Regions from separate parts of the Streptomyces sp. NPDC056231 genome, predicted to be linked through region 2. Evidence: riboswitches for the same ligand, from Rfam matches in the RefSeq annotation. Region 2 holds a riboswitch; each other region holds the start of a gene.
The links. A riboswitch is a leader RNA that binds a small molecule or an ion and turns the genes downstream of it on or off. The one in region 2 is predicted to bind cyclic di-AMP.

Region 1 (4,402 bases), on a different contig from region 2:
GGACGACGCCGAGGCCGCGCTCGACCGGCTGGCGAAGCTGGTCACCGAGGGGCTCGAGGAGCTCCCGGAGACCGTCTGATTCCAGGATTCCGATCAGGGGGAAGCCTTTCCGGCCGGTTCCTGTCGGGTCCATTTCCGTGACGGAGCCGCGATACCCCCAACCGGGATCGCGGCTCCTTCGTTTTCTGATACCGACAATGCCTCCGGGGCGAATTTCGGGCAGCCAAAAGAAAGCCCCGCACACTTACTTCACCTTGTATACGGCGCAGGTGTTAATACCGGCCGCTCGCGGTGTTTACGGCATGTTGCGAAGTCCTCACCCGGCCGCCGGAACGGGGGGCGCCGGCATCGCGGCCCGGAGCACCGCCCGCGCGGCGCAGCCGGTGCGCGGCGGCGGCCCGCGCGGCGTGCTGGGCGGCCAGCGCCCTGGCCCGATCCGCGTCGCCGCGCGCCACGGCGTCCACGATGGCTCCGTGCTCACCCCAGTGGTCGACCGGGCGGGCCGGCTGCTCGACCGCGTACATCCAGGCGATCTTGTGGCGTAGCTGGGTGAGCAGCGCGATGAGCCCGGGGCTGCCGGACGCCTGGGCGAGCGTCTCGTGGAACCAGCTGCCCAGGGAGTGCAGATCCTCCCCCGCACCTCGCCGCGCTCTGTCCTGACCCAGCCTGACCAGGCCGCGCAGCACCTTGAGGTGTGCCTCGGTGCGGCGTTGCGCGGCACGGGCCGCACCCAGCGGCTCCAGCAGCATCCGTACCTCCAGAAGGTCGGCGGCCTCCTGTTCGGTGGGCTCGGCGACACAGGCACCGGCATGCCGGCGGGTGACCACGAAGCCCTCGGACTCCAGGGTGCGCAGCGCTTCCCGCACGGGGACACGGGAGACCCCGTAACGACGCGCGAGCAGCTCCTCGGTGAGTCTGCCACCGCGTTCGAAGACACCGGAGACGATCTCGTCACGGATTGCCGTGCATACCGATTGCGCCGGAATGCGCATGTCCGAACCTCCGCCTTAATCCCCCGCGAAACGCGGCCGATCGACGCATGTTCTGCGACTCTATTGCAAGGCGACCGCATTTCCGAAGCCGGTCCGAAAACCATGAATACCTTCTGGCCCGGGGACGGTTCCGCCGGGCGGTTCGGCAGGGGCGGACACCCCGAAGGCCCCGGCGGAAGCCGGGGCCTTCGGGGTGTGGGGACGGGACGTCGGTCAGACGTTCACGCCATGGGCGCGCAGGTACGCCACGGGGTCCATGTCGGAGCCGTACGAAGGCGTGGTGCGGGCCTCGAAGTGGAGGTGCGGTCCGGTGGAATTGCCGGTCGAGCCGGAGAGGCCGATCTGCTGGCCCGCGCCGACGGTCTGGCCGACGGAGACGCCGATCGAGGAGAGGTGGCCGTACTGGGTGTACGTGCCGTCCGTCATCCGCAGCACGATGTTGTTGCCGTATGCGCCGCCCCAGCCCGCCTCGACGACCGTGCCGGCGCCGACGGCGACGACGGAGCTGCCGGAAGCGGCGTGGAAGTCGATGCCCGAGTGGCGACCGGAGGACCAGAGGGATCCGCTCGACTTGTAGCCGGTGGTGACGTACGAACCGGCGACCGGGAGCTGATAGGAGCCCAGGCGGGTGCGCTCGGCGGAACGGGCGGCGCGGGCCTTCGCGTCACGGGCCGCCTTGGCGCGGGCCTCGGCCTCGGCCTTGGCCTTCGCCGCCGCCTCGGCCTTGGCAGCCTCGGCAGCCTTCGTGGCGACGTCGGCCTGGCGCTTCTGCACCTCGGCCTGGGTGGCCACCTGGTCGGCGAGGGCGTCCTCGATGGCGACGATCTGGGTCAGACCGGTTTCATTGCCGGAGGGGGCCTCGGCATCCGCGGCGAGGGCCGGAGAGGCCAGTCCGCCGATGACGCCGGTGGTCGCCAGCGTCGCGACTCCGGCGACGCGTGCGCTCCTGCGCTTCAGGCGGCTCGGGGCACGGTGCTTCCCGGTGGGGCGGGTGAACGCCATGGAGTAGCTGGTCCTTTCCTTCCTTCTCGCCTACCGGGTTAGCTGACGGGTTCGGAGCAGGAAGGTCTCCTACGGATCCCCGGCCTCACAGGAGGTCACGGCATCCGATTCACCCCAAGGACTGCATGGGTCCCCGGCTCCCCGGGCTCGCGCCTGACGGGGACTCGGCGATCACTGCCCGGCGCCACGGATGCGGCATACGAGTGACGGACAGCGGAGCCGACGCTAGGCGGGGGCACTTTCATTCACCAAACGGACAGGGCGCTTTGTAGCGCATCCCACAGGGCAAGCAAGAAGCTTTCGCCTCAAATCGGGCAAAAAGGAAGACCCTGGCAGGAAGTGACTCGCCAGGGTCTCTCTTCGCCCCTCTTTGTGGGGCTTTGGTGCATCAGCCGGTGACGACGGAAACCTCTCCGATGCCCAGCGCCCTGACCGGCTCCTCGATCTGCGCAGCGTCGCCGACGAGAATCGTGACCAGCCGGTCCACGGGGAAGGCGTTGACCACGGCCGCGGTCGCCTCGACCGTGCCGGTCTCGGCCAGGCGGGCGTACAACTGCGCCTGGTAGTCGTCCGGGAGGTGCTGCTCGACCTGGTCGGCGAGCGTGCCGGCGACGGAGGCAGCCGTCTCGAACTTCAGCGGGGCGACACCCACGAGGTTCTGCACAGCAGTCTCGCGCTCGGCGTCGGTCAGTCCCTCGGCCACCAGGGTCCGCAGGACCTTCCACAGGTCGTCGAGCGCCGGTCCGGTGGACTCCGTGTCCACCGAGCCGCTGATCGCCAGCATCGCCGCGCCGGTCGCCCCGGAGGCGGAGTCCGGGGCCGTCGAGCGCAGGACCTGACCGAAGGCCCGCACGCCGTAGGTGTAGCCCTTCTCCTCGCGCAGCACCCGGTCCAGCCGGGAGGTGAGTGTGCCGCCCAGGCAGTAGGTGCCGAGGACCTGGGCCGGCCACACGCTGTCGTGCCGGTCGGCGCCGATCCGGCCGATCAGCAGCTGCGTCTGCACGGCGCCCGGACGGTCGACGATCACCACGCGGCCGGTGTCGTCGGCGGTGATCGGCGGGACCGGACGGGGCTCCACAGTGTTCCCGGTCCAGTCGCCGATGGTGTCGGCGAGCAGGGCGTCCAGGTCGATACCGGTGAGGTCGCCGACGACGACGACGGTCGCGGTGGACGGCCTGACATGGGCCTCGTAGAAGGCGCGCACGGCCGCGGAGTCGATCCGCTCCACCGTTTCCTCGGTGCCCTGGCGCGGGCGTGACATCCGCGACGTGGCCGGGAAGAGCTCCTTGGAGAGCTGCTTGGCGGCACGACGGGCCGGATTGGCCTGCTCGTGCGGAATCTCGTCGAGCCGGTTGTTCACCAGTCGCTCGATCTCGCTGTCGGCGAACGCCGGCGCCCGCAGCGCCTCGGCGACCAGCCCGAGCGCCTTGGCCAGCCGGGATGCCGGAACCTCCAGGGAGACCCGCATGCCGGGATGGTCGGCGTGTGCGTCGAGGGTGGCGCCGCAACGCTCCAGCTCAGCGGCGAACTCCTCGGCGGAGTGCTTGTCGGTGCCCTCGGAAAGGGCCCGCGCCATGATCGTGGCCACGCCGTCGAGCCCCTCGGGCTCGGCTTCCAGCGGGGCGTCGAGGAAGATCTCGACCGCGACGACCTGCTGGCCGGGACGGTGGCAGCGCAGCACCGTCAGCCCATTGGGCAAGGCGCCGCGCTCGGGTGCGGGAAAGGCCCAGGGCCTGGCCGTGCCGGGGGTCGGCTGCGGGTGGTACTCCATCGATACTCCAGTCGCGGCAGCGTCGGTCACTTGTCCGCCCCTTCGTGCGCGTCGGTGTCGGTGTCCGTCTCGTCGGCTTCCGCGTCGGCGGATTCGGCCGGCTCGACCGGCTCGTAGACGAGCACCGCCCGGTTGTCGGGGCGCAGCTGGGCCCTGGCCGCCGCCTGGACCTCGTCCGCAGTGACGTCGAGGACCCGCTGGACGGCGGTGAGGGCGAGCTGCGGGTCGCCGAACAGCACGGCGAACCGGCAGAGTTCATCGGCGCGGCCCGCGACCGTACCGAGCCGGTCCAGCCACTCGCGCTCCAACTGTGCCTGAGCGCGCTCCATTTCCTCGGGCGTGGGGCCCTCGGCGGCGAATCGGGCCAGCTCCTCGTCGACCGCGGCCTCGATCTGCGCCACCTCGACACCGCCGGAGGTCTTCACGTCCAGCCAGCCGAGCGAGGGCGCGCCGGCCAGCCGCAGCAGCCCGAAGCCTGCCGCAACGGCCGTGCGGTCGCGGCGGACCAGGCGGTTGTGCAGCCGGGAGGACTCGCCTCCGCCGAGCACGGTCAGCGCGAGATCCGCGGCGTCGCACTCCCTGGTGCCGTCGTGCGGCAGCCGGTAGGCGGCCATCAGCGCCCGCGCCGGGACCTCCT
Region 2 (4,402 bases):
ACTACCGGATGCGGGACGACTCCGATGTCATCGAGCGCTGGGCCACTGTCACCCACACCGGTCCTGACGGTCCGCCGCTGGAGCTGCTGCGCGCCGACGCGGCGGCCTGGGCGCTGCCCGCCCGCGACAGCTGGCGGCTGAGCCACCTGCACGGTCGCTGGGCGGCCGAGTCACAGCTCGTACGGTCGGAGCTGACGTACGGCGAGAAGGTCCTTTCCAGCAGGCGCGGCCACACCGGACACCAGTTCCTGCCCTGGGTGGCGCTCGACGCGGACGGCGCCGCCACCGAGGAGGGCGGCGAGGTGTACGGCTGCGCGCTCGGCTGGTCCGGCTCGTGGCGGATCGCGGTGCAGCAGCTCCCCGACGGGCTCGTGCAGATCACCGGAGGCGCCGGATACGACGACTCCGGGCTGCTGCTGCTCGCACCGGGGGAGACGTACACCACACCGGTGTTCGCCGGACTGTGGAGCGCCGAAGGGTTCGGCGGGGCGAGCCGGTCCTGGCACGCCTGGCAGCTGGCCCATGTCGTCCCGGACGCCGAGAGCCTGCGGCCGGTGCTCTACAACTCCTGGGAGGCGACCGGCTTCGATATCGCGGAGGACCAGCAGCGCGCCCTCGCCGTGCGCGCCGCGGCGATGGGCGTCGAGCTGTTCGTCGTGGACGACGCATGGTTCGGGCAGCGCACCAGCGACCGGGCCGGACTCGGTGACTGGACCCCCAACCCCGAGCGGTTCCCCGGCGGGCTGAAGCCGCTCGCCGACGAAGTGCACGGACTCGGCATGCAGTTCGGCATCTGGGTCGAGCCGGAGATGGTGAACGCCGACAGTGATCTGTATCGCGCGCACCCCGACTGGGTGCAGCACTTCGCTGGGAGGACCCGGACCGAATTCCGTCATCAGCTGGTGCTCAACGTGGCCCGGACCGATGTGCAGAACCATGTGTGGGAGCAGCTCGACAGGCTGCTCTCCAGCGCCCCGATCGACTATGTGAAATGGGACTTCAACCGCTGCTTCACCGATGCGGGCTGGCCGGGCGAGGGCTATCCGCAGAAGCTCTGGATCGCGCATGTGGACGCGCTCTACGCGCTGATCGACCGGCTGCGGGCCGCCCACCCCGGCGTCGCCTTCGAGTCCTGCTCGGGCGGCGGTGGCCGGATCGATCTGGGGATCCTCGCCCGTACCGACCAGGTGTGGACCTCCGACAACACCGACCCGCTCGACCGGCTCGCCATCCAGGAGGGCTTCGGGCAGATCCATCCGGCGCGGGTGATGGCCGCCTGGGTCACCGACAGTCCGAATGTCCAGCTCAACAGCAGGGTCAGTTCGCTGCGCTTCCGCTTCGTCAGCGCGATGGCCGGGGTGCTCGGGGTCGGCGGGGATCTCACCGAGTGGAGTGACGAGGAGCTGGCCGAGGCGCGGAGCTGGGTGGATCTCTACAAGGAAATCCGTCCCGCGGTGCAGCACGGCGCGCTGCACCGGTTGCGTGCCCCACGCGGTGGGCTCAGTGCCGTGCAGTACGTGCACGGCGACGAGGCCGTGGTGCTGATGTGGCTGGAGGCACAGCGGTACGGGGAGCGGCCGCCGGCCCTGCGGCTGCGCGGGCTCGACCCCGCGGCGACCTACACCGACCTGGGCACCGGGGCGGTCCACCACGGTGCTGTGCTGCTGCATCAGGGTCTGCACACCGGGCTGAGGGGGGACCTGGACGCGAAGGTGCTGAGGCTCCGACGTGGTGAACGCCCGTGACGTGTCCGTATTGCGTCTTTTAGCGGAACATAGCCTATTTCTACGGGAGATGATGGCCTCCTCGTGAGCGGGATCATATTCGTGACGGTGTGTGGTGGTGCCAGGGATGGGTATTCCTGACGACGCGCGGAAAGCCAAGATCCGTAATCCACAGAGGGTGACCGGGATTCCGCGCCGATTTCCCGGTGCGGAATCCATTGAGTAATGAGTGGCTTGTTTCCGCTGTCCTCGCTCGCCTACGGTCACCCTCAATCCGGACGGACCGCCAAATCCTGCCGCCGCCCGGAATTCGCACCCACTCACGTGTGGCAGGAGCGGGGGAACCAGGTAAGCCGCCGCCCGGAGAAATCCGGCCGGCTCGGGGTGAAGTCGCGAACTGCGACCGGGCATCTCCAGCCCGAACCCGACAGCTCACCTCGCAGGCGCCGGAGAGGAACTTCTTCATGCCCGCATCGGGTAAGCATCGCCGTACCAAGTCCAGCACGATCGCTCGTGGCGTCGCCGCTATCGGTGCCGGTGGGGCTGTTATCGCCCTTCCGCTGTTCGGCGCCACCGGTGCCCACGCCGCGGAGCAGGCCGCGCCCACCGCGCAGTCGGCAGCCGCACACGCCGCCGAGGCCGCGCCGGTCGTGAAGAAGCAGGCCGAGACCCGGACGTACTCCGTCGTCGGTGGTGACAACCTGTCGAAGATCGCCGCCGAGCAGCAGGTCGAGGGCGGCTGGCAGAAGCTGTACCAGGACAACCGCACGGTCGTCGGCGAGAACCCGAGCCTGATTTTCCCGGGTATGAAGCTCACGCTCGGCGGCAAGCCGGCCGGCTCCGCCGCGACGACGGACACCACGCAGTCCGCCCCGGCTCCGTCGACCTCCTCGGCCGACAAGTCCGCGTCGCAGTCCAAGGCTTCGGACTCCGTCAAGACCACCACGGTCTCCACCTCGGCCGGCCAGAGCAACAGCTCCGGCTACGTCCACCCCGTCCCGGGCAACCACACCACCGCCTACCGTGCCTCCGGCTCCAACTGGTCCAGCGGCAGCCACACGGGTATCGACTTCCCGGTTCCCACCGGCACCAGCGTGAAGGCGATCACCTCCGGCACCGTCGTCACCGCCGGCTGGGGTGGCGCGTACGGCAACCAGGTCGTCATCAAGCACGCCGACGGCCACTACTCGCAGTACGGCCACATGTCCTCGCTCTCCGTCTCGGCGGGCCAGACCGTGACCGCAGGCCAGCAGGTCGGCCTCTCCGGTGCCACCGGCAACGCCACCGGCCCGCACCTGCACTTCGAGATCCGCACCGGCCCGGCGTACGGGTCGGACATCGACCCGATCGCCTTCCTGGCCTCGCACGGGATCTACGTCTGATCCACGGCTGATCCGGTCGGCTCGGTGAAGGGGCGGTGCGCATCGGCGCGCCGTCCCTTTACTTATTCCCCGTTTACCAAAACCTGACCAGGTGGTCTATCTCACCACCCGTCAACCCTTTATTACGGTCGCGTAGGTCACATTCGGCGGTGCAGGATATGCGCTTGTGGCAGACGATTCGAGAAACAATCAACGTGGCGTCATCAACCGGCATGGCGCCATCGGGTCGTACGCAGCGATTGGCGACAGCTTCACCGAGGGAGTCGGAGACCCCGGCCCGGACGGAACCTTCGTCGGCTGGGCGGACCGTTTCGCGGTACTTCTCGCGGACCAGCTCCCGGACCCCGAAGCGGCTACGAGCCCCGAGGGCTCCGCGCATGGAATCTTCCGGTACGCCAATCTCGCCGTACGCGGACGCCTCCTCGACCAGATCGTCGAGGAGCAGGTACCGCGCGCCAAGGAGCTCGCGCCCGATCTGGTGAGCTTCTGTGCGGGCGGCAACGACATCATCCGGCCCGGCACCGACCCCGACGACGTGGCCGAGCGCTTCGAGCGCGCGGTCGCCGAGCTCACCGACTCGGTCGGCACCGTCCTGGTGACGACCGGCTTCGACACCCGCGGCGTTCCCGTCCTGCGTCATCTGCGCGGCAAGATCGCCACGTACACCGCCCATGTGCGCTCCATCGCCGATCGCTACGACTGCCCGGTCCTCGACCTCTGGTCGCTGAAGTCCGTGCAGGACCGGCGGGCCTGGGACGACGACCGGCTCCACCTGTCGCCCGAGGGGCACACCCGGGTCGCGCTGCGCGCCGCCCAGGTCCTCGGCCTCGATGTGCCGGCCGACCCCGACCAGGAATGGCCCCCGCAGGCACAGCGCGGCACGCTGGAGGTCCGGCGCGACGACATCCACTGGGCGCGTGAGTACCTGGTTCCGTGGATAGGGCGGCGCCTGCGCGGCGAGTCCTCCGGCGACCACGTCGAGGCGAAGCGGCCGGACCTCCTGCCGCTTTAGGGCGTCATCTGCCGGACGGGCCCGTTCCCCTTCTGCCTCTCGGGGGCTTCAGGCCGGTCCGGCGACGGGGGACACCGGCAGGAACCGGCGCCCCGAGGGCGCCGGTATGTCCGGGCGTCGGGCCGGTATGCGCTCCAGGACGCCACCCGCGAAGACGTCGTACAACGGCAGCGTCTCCAGATGCACATAGCCGATGTGGCAGTCGCAGACGCTGAGCGGGCAGGCCCGCGGACCGAGCGCGCGCCGGTAGCTGCCGTCGTACAGGTTGCCGAGCTCGGCCGGGA
Region 3 (4,402 bases), on a different contig from region 2:
GTACCGGCAGCGCACACTCGCCGAGGCCGCCCGGGACCAGGCGAAGTTCCAGGCCGACGGCAATGCGTACGCCGAAAGGACGGTCGCCCAGGCGCAGGCCGACGCCAACACCGCGCGTGCCGCCTCGCTCCGGGACGGCAATCAGGAGCTGATCGCGGCCAACCGGATCGTGGAGAACCTGCCCGCCCTGGCCGACGCGGCCGCCCGCGGGATGTCGGGGGCCGACCTCACCGTGCTCAACGGCACCAACGGTGTCAACGAGATGGCGGCGGGCGTGGTCAGCCAGGGGCTGGCGATCCTCCACGCACTCCAGCGCGGTGCGAACACGGTGAAGCCGGTGGTCCACGCGAAGCAGGCCCCGCACATCACCGACTCGAACTGAGATTCGGCGCCTCGGGGCAGTGGTGGGAGCGGACAAGCGCAGGCGGATCGGTGGATGGTCAACCGCCCGTCCCGGATGGCGTAGAGTTGTGTTCACCGACGCGGGGTGGAGCAGCTCGGTAGCTCGCTGGGCTCATAACCCAGAGGTCGCAGGTTCAAATCCTGTCCCCGCTACTGAAAAATCAGGCCCGGCACGCACAGAGCGTGCCGGGCCTGATTTGTGTTTTCCGTCCCCCCTTCGGCCGATGCGGAGTCGCCGCGCAACGCCGCTCCGGCAAGCCTGGTCAGTGAGGTGCGGCGCCGCCTGCAGCCAGGCATGTACCGGGCAGGAGGCCGTGGGGCGTATCTGGCAGGAGACCGCAGGAGCCGCTGCGCGTACCGGGCAGGAGAGCACAGGTGGGGATGGCGGAGAGGCCGCGCGGAGTGCGGGGCGGGGGCGACAGCCCTTCCCGGCGGATCGTCCGCGCGCTGCCGACGCTGCTGATCGTCGCCGGGCTCGTGTTCGACATCCTCACCCCGCCGCCGTTCACCGCCGTGCCGCTGTTCGTGGCGGCCCCGCTGGCCGCCGCACCGTTCTTCTCACGGGCGAGCACCGTCCGTATCGGCGCCGCCTCGCTGCTCTCGATCCTCGTCCTGCGGATCGAGAGCGGCACGGTGCTGCAGGTCGTGCCGTCCCTCGAGGTCGTCACCGTGCTCACCGCCTCGGTCCTCGCCCTCTTCATCAACAGAGTCGTGGCGCGAGGCAATGAACAGCTGGCTTCGGCGCGGGTCATCGCGGAGACCGCCATGCGGGCCGTGCTGCCGGAGCCGAACGACTGGATCGGCGGGCTGCAGGTCGCCGCGCGGTACGAGGCGGCGCAGGCGGACGAGTTCGTCGGCGGCGACCTGTTCGCCGTGGTGGACACCCCGCACGGCGTGCGGCTGGTGGTCGGAGACGTGCGGGGCAAGGGGCTCGACGCGGTCGAGGCGGTGGCGGTGATCATCGGTGCGTTCCGGGAGGTCGCCGAGCACGAGGCTTCGCTGGAGGACGTGGCGCAGCGGCTGGAGCGGGCGCTGGCACGGGAGGGGGAGCGACGCGGCGGGATCGATCCGGTGGAGGGGTTCGTCACCGCCGTACTCGCCGAGATCCCGCACGGTGGTGCCGAGGTGCGGATCGTCAACCGTGGCCACCCCGAGCCGCTGCTGCTCCACCCCGACGGAAGGGTGGAGCTGCTGGTGCCGAGCGTGCCCGCGCTGCCGCTCGGCATGGGGCTGGGAGTGTGGCCGGACCTGGCCGACGCCTGGGGTCTGGCCGCCGGGGCGACGCTGCTCTTCTACACCGACGGTCTCTCCGAGGCGCGCGACAAGCATGGGGTGTTCTACGACCCGGCGGTCCGGCTGCGTGGGCGGATCTTCCCCGGGCCCGAGGAGCTGCTGTCCGCGCTGACCGATGACGTACGGCAGCACACGGGCGGCAAGTCCACCGACGACATGGCGCTGGTCGCGGTCGTACGGCCCGCGGAGGGGCAGCCGGCGCGGCGCAGGACCGTGAAGATCGTGAGGCGCGGGCGGGAATGAGACGCGGCTGTGGTGAGCGGACGGGACAGCCCTTGGAGGAGCTCACAAAATGGGCGCCCGGCTCGCGACGCCTGGCACGCACGCTCGCTGCGTTGTCGGGCTCGCCCCGATACGACCGGTATCGGGGCGACCCTCCACCTTGCGATCGCACGCACCAGACGCCGCGAGCTGATCGGACTCCCACTTTGTGGGCTCCCCTTAGGCCACCGTGCGTAATCGAAGAGTGTCGCTCTGCATAACGTTTGACGCAACGTCAGAAAAACAGTAGTGGCTGAGTCCGGGTCAACTCGCCCGATTCCGACCGGTTGTGTCCAGTAAAGTCCGGGCCAAAACCGTGAACGATCAATGGGAACAGCTTGGAATCAGGCCTGGGTGTCTATTAACGTTCGATAACGCAGCGCGGTCGTCCCAGCCGTCGTCAGTGGCGGCACCGCGCGCGAGCGCCGAATTCCGCAAGGGAACCGGGGAACCACCTTCATGGGGTGAATCGGGCATCTCTGTCTCGTGAGAGGCAGAGGAATCCGTAGGAGACCTTCCTGCTCCGAACCCGTCAGCTAACCCGGTAGGCGAGAAGGAAGGAAAGGAGTGCGCCCCCGTGGCGTCCAACAAGCCTGCCCCCGAAGCCCCTTCCCGGTTCGGCTCCGACTTCACCACTGAGTACGCGCCCGGGACGGACACCGAGTTCGGGACCGAAGGCCTCGGAGAGACCGACCGGACCTGGGAGGAATGGAACCCCACCGAGGAGTCCATCCGCCCCGTACGCGGCAGGCACCGCGTCGCCAAGCAGCGCACCGGGCTCGCCCGTAGCTCCACGGTTCTCGGCGTCGGCGTCATCGCGGCCGTCGGCGCGGGCGGCATGGCCACCGCGCAGAGCAAGCCGCCGGTCTCCATCTCCCTTCCCGATTCCCTCGCGGAAAAGCTCCCCGACGCCAACTCCCTCCCCGGCGTGGGCGCACTGTTCTCCGAGGACTCCGCCGCCGACCAGGCCCAGACCGACGCCGCACCGCTGACCAGCGCGGGCATCACCACCGCCGAGGCCGACCAGGGTGCCACCGACGCCGGCGAAGCGCTCCGCGCCCGCATCCTCCAGCAGGCCGAGCAGCAGCAGAGCGCCGCCGACGCGGAGGCCAAGGCTGCCAAGGAGAAGGCCGCCGCGGAGATGGCGGCGGCCGAGGCGAAGCAGAAGCAGGACGTTGCCGCGGCCAAGGCCGAGGCCGCGAAGAAGAAGGCGGAGGCAGAGGCGAAGGCGAAGGCCGAGGCCGAGCGGCTCGCCAAGCTGGCCGCCAGTTACGCCATCCCCACTTCCTCGTACACGATCACTTCGACCTTCGGCCAAGCCGGTTCGATGTGGTCCTCCGGCTACCACACCGGTCTCGACTTCGCGGCGCCGACCGGCACCCCGATCAAGGCCATCCACACCGGCACCATCAAGTCGGCGGGCTGGTCCGGCTCCTACGGCTACCGCACGGTCCTGGAGCTCGAGGACGGTACGGAGCTGTGGTTCTGTCACCAGTCGTCGATCGACGTCAGCGTCGGCCAGAAGGTCACCACCGGTGAGACCATCGGCCGCGTCGGCGCCACCGGAAATGTGACGGGTCCCCACCTCCACCTGGAGGTCCACACCCCGAGCGGCACGGACATCGACCCGATGACCTGGCTGCGCGACAAGGGCCTCACCCCCTGACCCGATGAACGCGGGCCGGTCCCACCGGCCCGCCACCGATCCCCGGCAGTCCTGACGCTCACCCCCCGACGTCAGGGCTGCCGGTCTGTTTGGCCACGGCTTTCGCGTGCACCATGCATGGAATAGCGGCACGGCTGGAATCCGTTGATCCTCTTATGACCACTCTCCGCAGACTCGGCTCTTCCGACCTTCAGGTCTTCCCGCTCGCCCTCGGCGGCAACGTCTTCGGCTGGACCGCCGACGAGGCGCAGTCGTTCGCCGTCCTCGACGCGTATGCCGCGGCGGGCGGCAATTTCATCGACACCGCCGACGCGTACTCCGCCTGGGTCCCGGGCAACGAGGGCGGCGAGTCGGAGACCGTCATCGGCAAGTGGCTCGCCGCGCGATCCAACCGGTCCGACATCGTCGTCGCCACGAAGGTCGGCGCCCACCCCGCGTACAAGGGGCTCTCCGCGACCACCATCAAGGCCGCGGCCGAGCAGTCGCTGCGCCGGCTCGGCACCGACCACATCGATCTCTACTACACGCACTTCGACGACGAGACAGTCCCGGTCGAGGAGATCATCACCGCCCTCGACCGGTTGGTGAAGGACGGCAAGGTGCGCGCCATCGCCGCCTCCAACATCAGCCCGGAGCGGCTCCAGGCGTCCCTGGACTTCTCCGAGCGCGAGGGGCTGGCCCGTTACGTCGTCCTGCAGCCGCACTACAACCTCGTCTCCCGTGACACCTACGAGGGTGAGCTCCAGGACACCGCCGCCCGCGCCGGTCTCGCCGCCGTCC

Region 1: another riboswitch for cyclic di-AMP. It lies ahead of ACNPQM_RS06020 (M23 family metallopeptidase); the one in region 2 lies ahead of ACNPQM_RS24300 (M23 family metallopeptidase).
Region 3: another riboswitch for cyclic di-AMP. It lies ahead of ACNPQM_RS03770 (M23 family metallopeptidase); the one in region 2 lies ahead of ACNPQM_RS24300 (M23 family metallopeptidase).

Annotation. Positions count from the first base shown of each region.
Region 1 covers NZ_JBLVKW010000004.1:181,924-186,325, forward strand. The annotation lists gene ACNPQM_RS06010 (HPr family phosphocarrier protein) at 1-79, shown strand, start outside; gene ACNPQM_RS06015 (GntR family transcriptional regulator) at 273-992, opposite strand; gene ACNPQM_RS06020 (M23 family metallopeptidase) at 1,206-1,994, opposite strand; cyclic di-AMP (ydaO/yuaA leader) riboswitch at 2,007-2,174, opposite strand; gene ACNPQM_RS06025 (M16 family metallopeptidase) at 2,383-3,765, opposite strand; gene ACNPQM_RS06030 (M16 family metallopeptidase) at 3,792-4,402, opposite strand, start outside.
Region 2 covers NZ_JBLVKW010000034.1:5,771-10,172, forward strand. The annotation lists gene ACNPQM_RS24295 (alpha-galactosidase) at 1-1,745, shown strand, start outside; cyclic di-AMP (ydaO/yuaA leader) riboswitch at 2,028-2,185, shown strand; gene ACNPQM_RS24300 (M23 family metallopeptidase) at 2,189-3,106, shown strand; gene ACNPQM_RS24305 (SGNH/GDSL hydrolase family protein) at 3,273-4,118, shown strand; gene ACNPQM_RS24310 (STM4011 family radical SAM protein) at 4,167-4,402, opposite strand, start outside.
Region 3 covers NZ_JBLVKW010000003.1:21,608-26,009, reverse strand. The annotation lists gene ACNPQM_RS03785 (SPFH domain-containing protein) at 1-382, shown strand, start outside; tRNA gene ACNPQM_RS03780 (tRNA-Met) at 482-555, shown strand; gene ACNPQM_RS03775 (PP2C family protein-serine/threonine phosphatase) at 784-1,938, shown strand; cyclic di-AMP (ydaO/yuaA leader) riboswitch at 2,370-2,522, shown strand; gene ACNPQM_RS03770 (M23 family metallopeptidase) at 2,534-3,622, shown strand; gene ACNPQM_RS03765 (aldo/keto reductase) at 3,778-4,402, shown strand, end outside.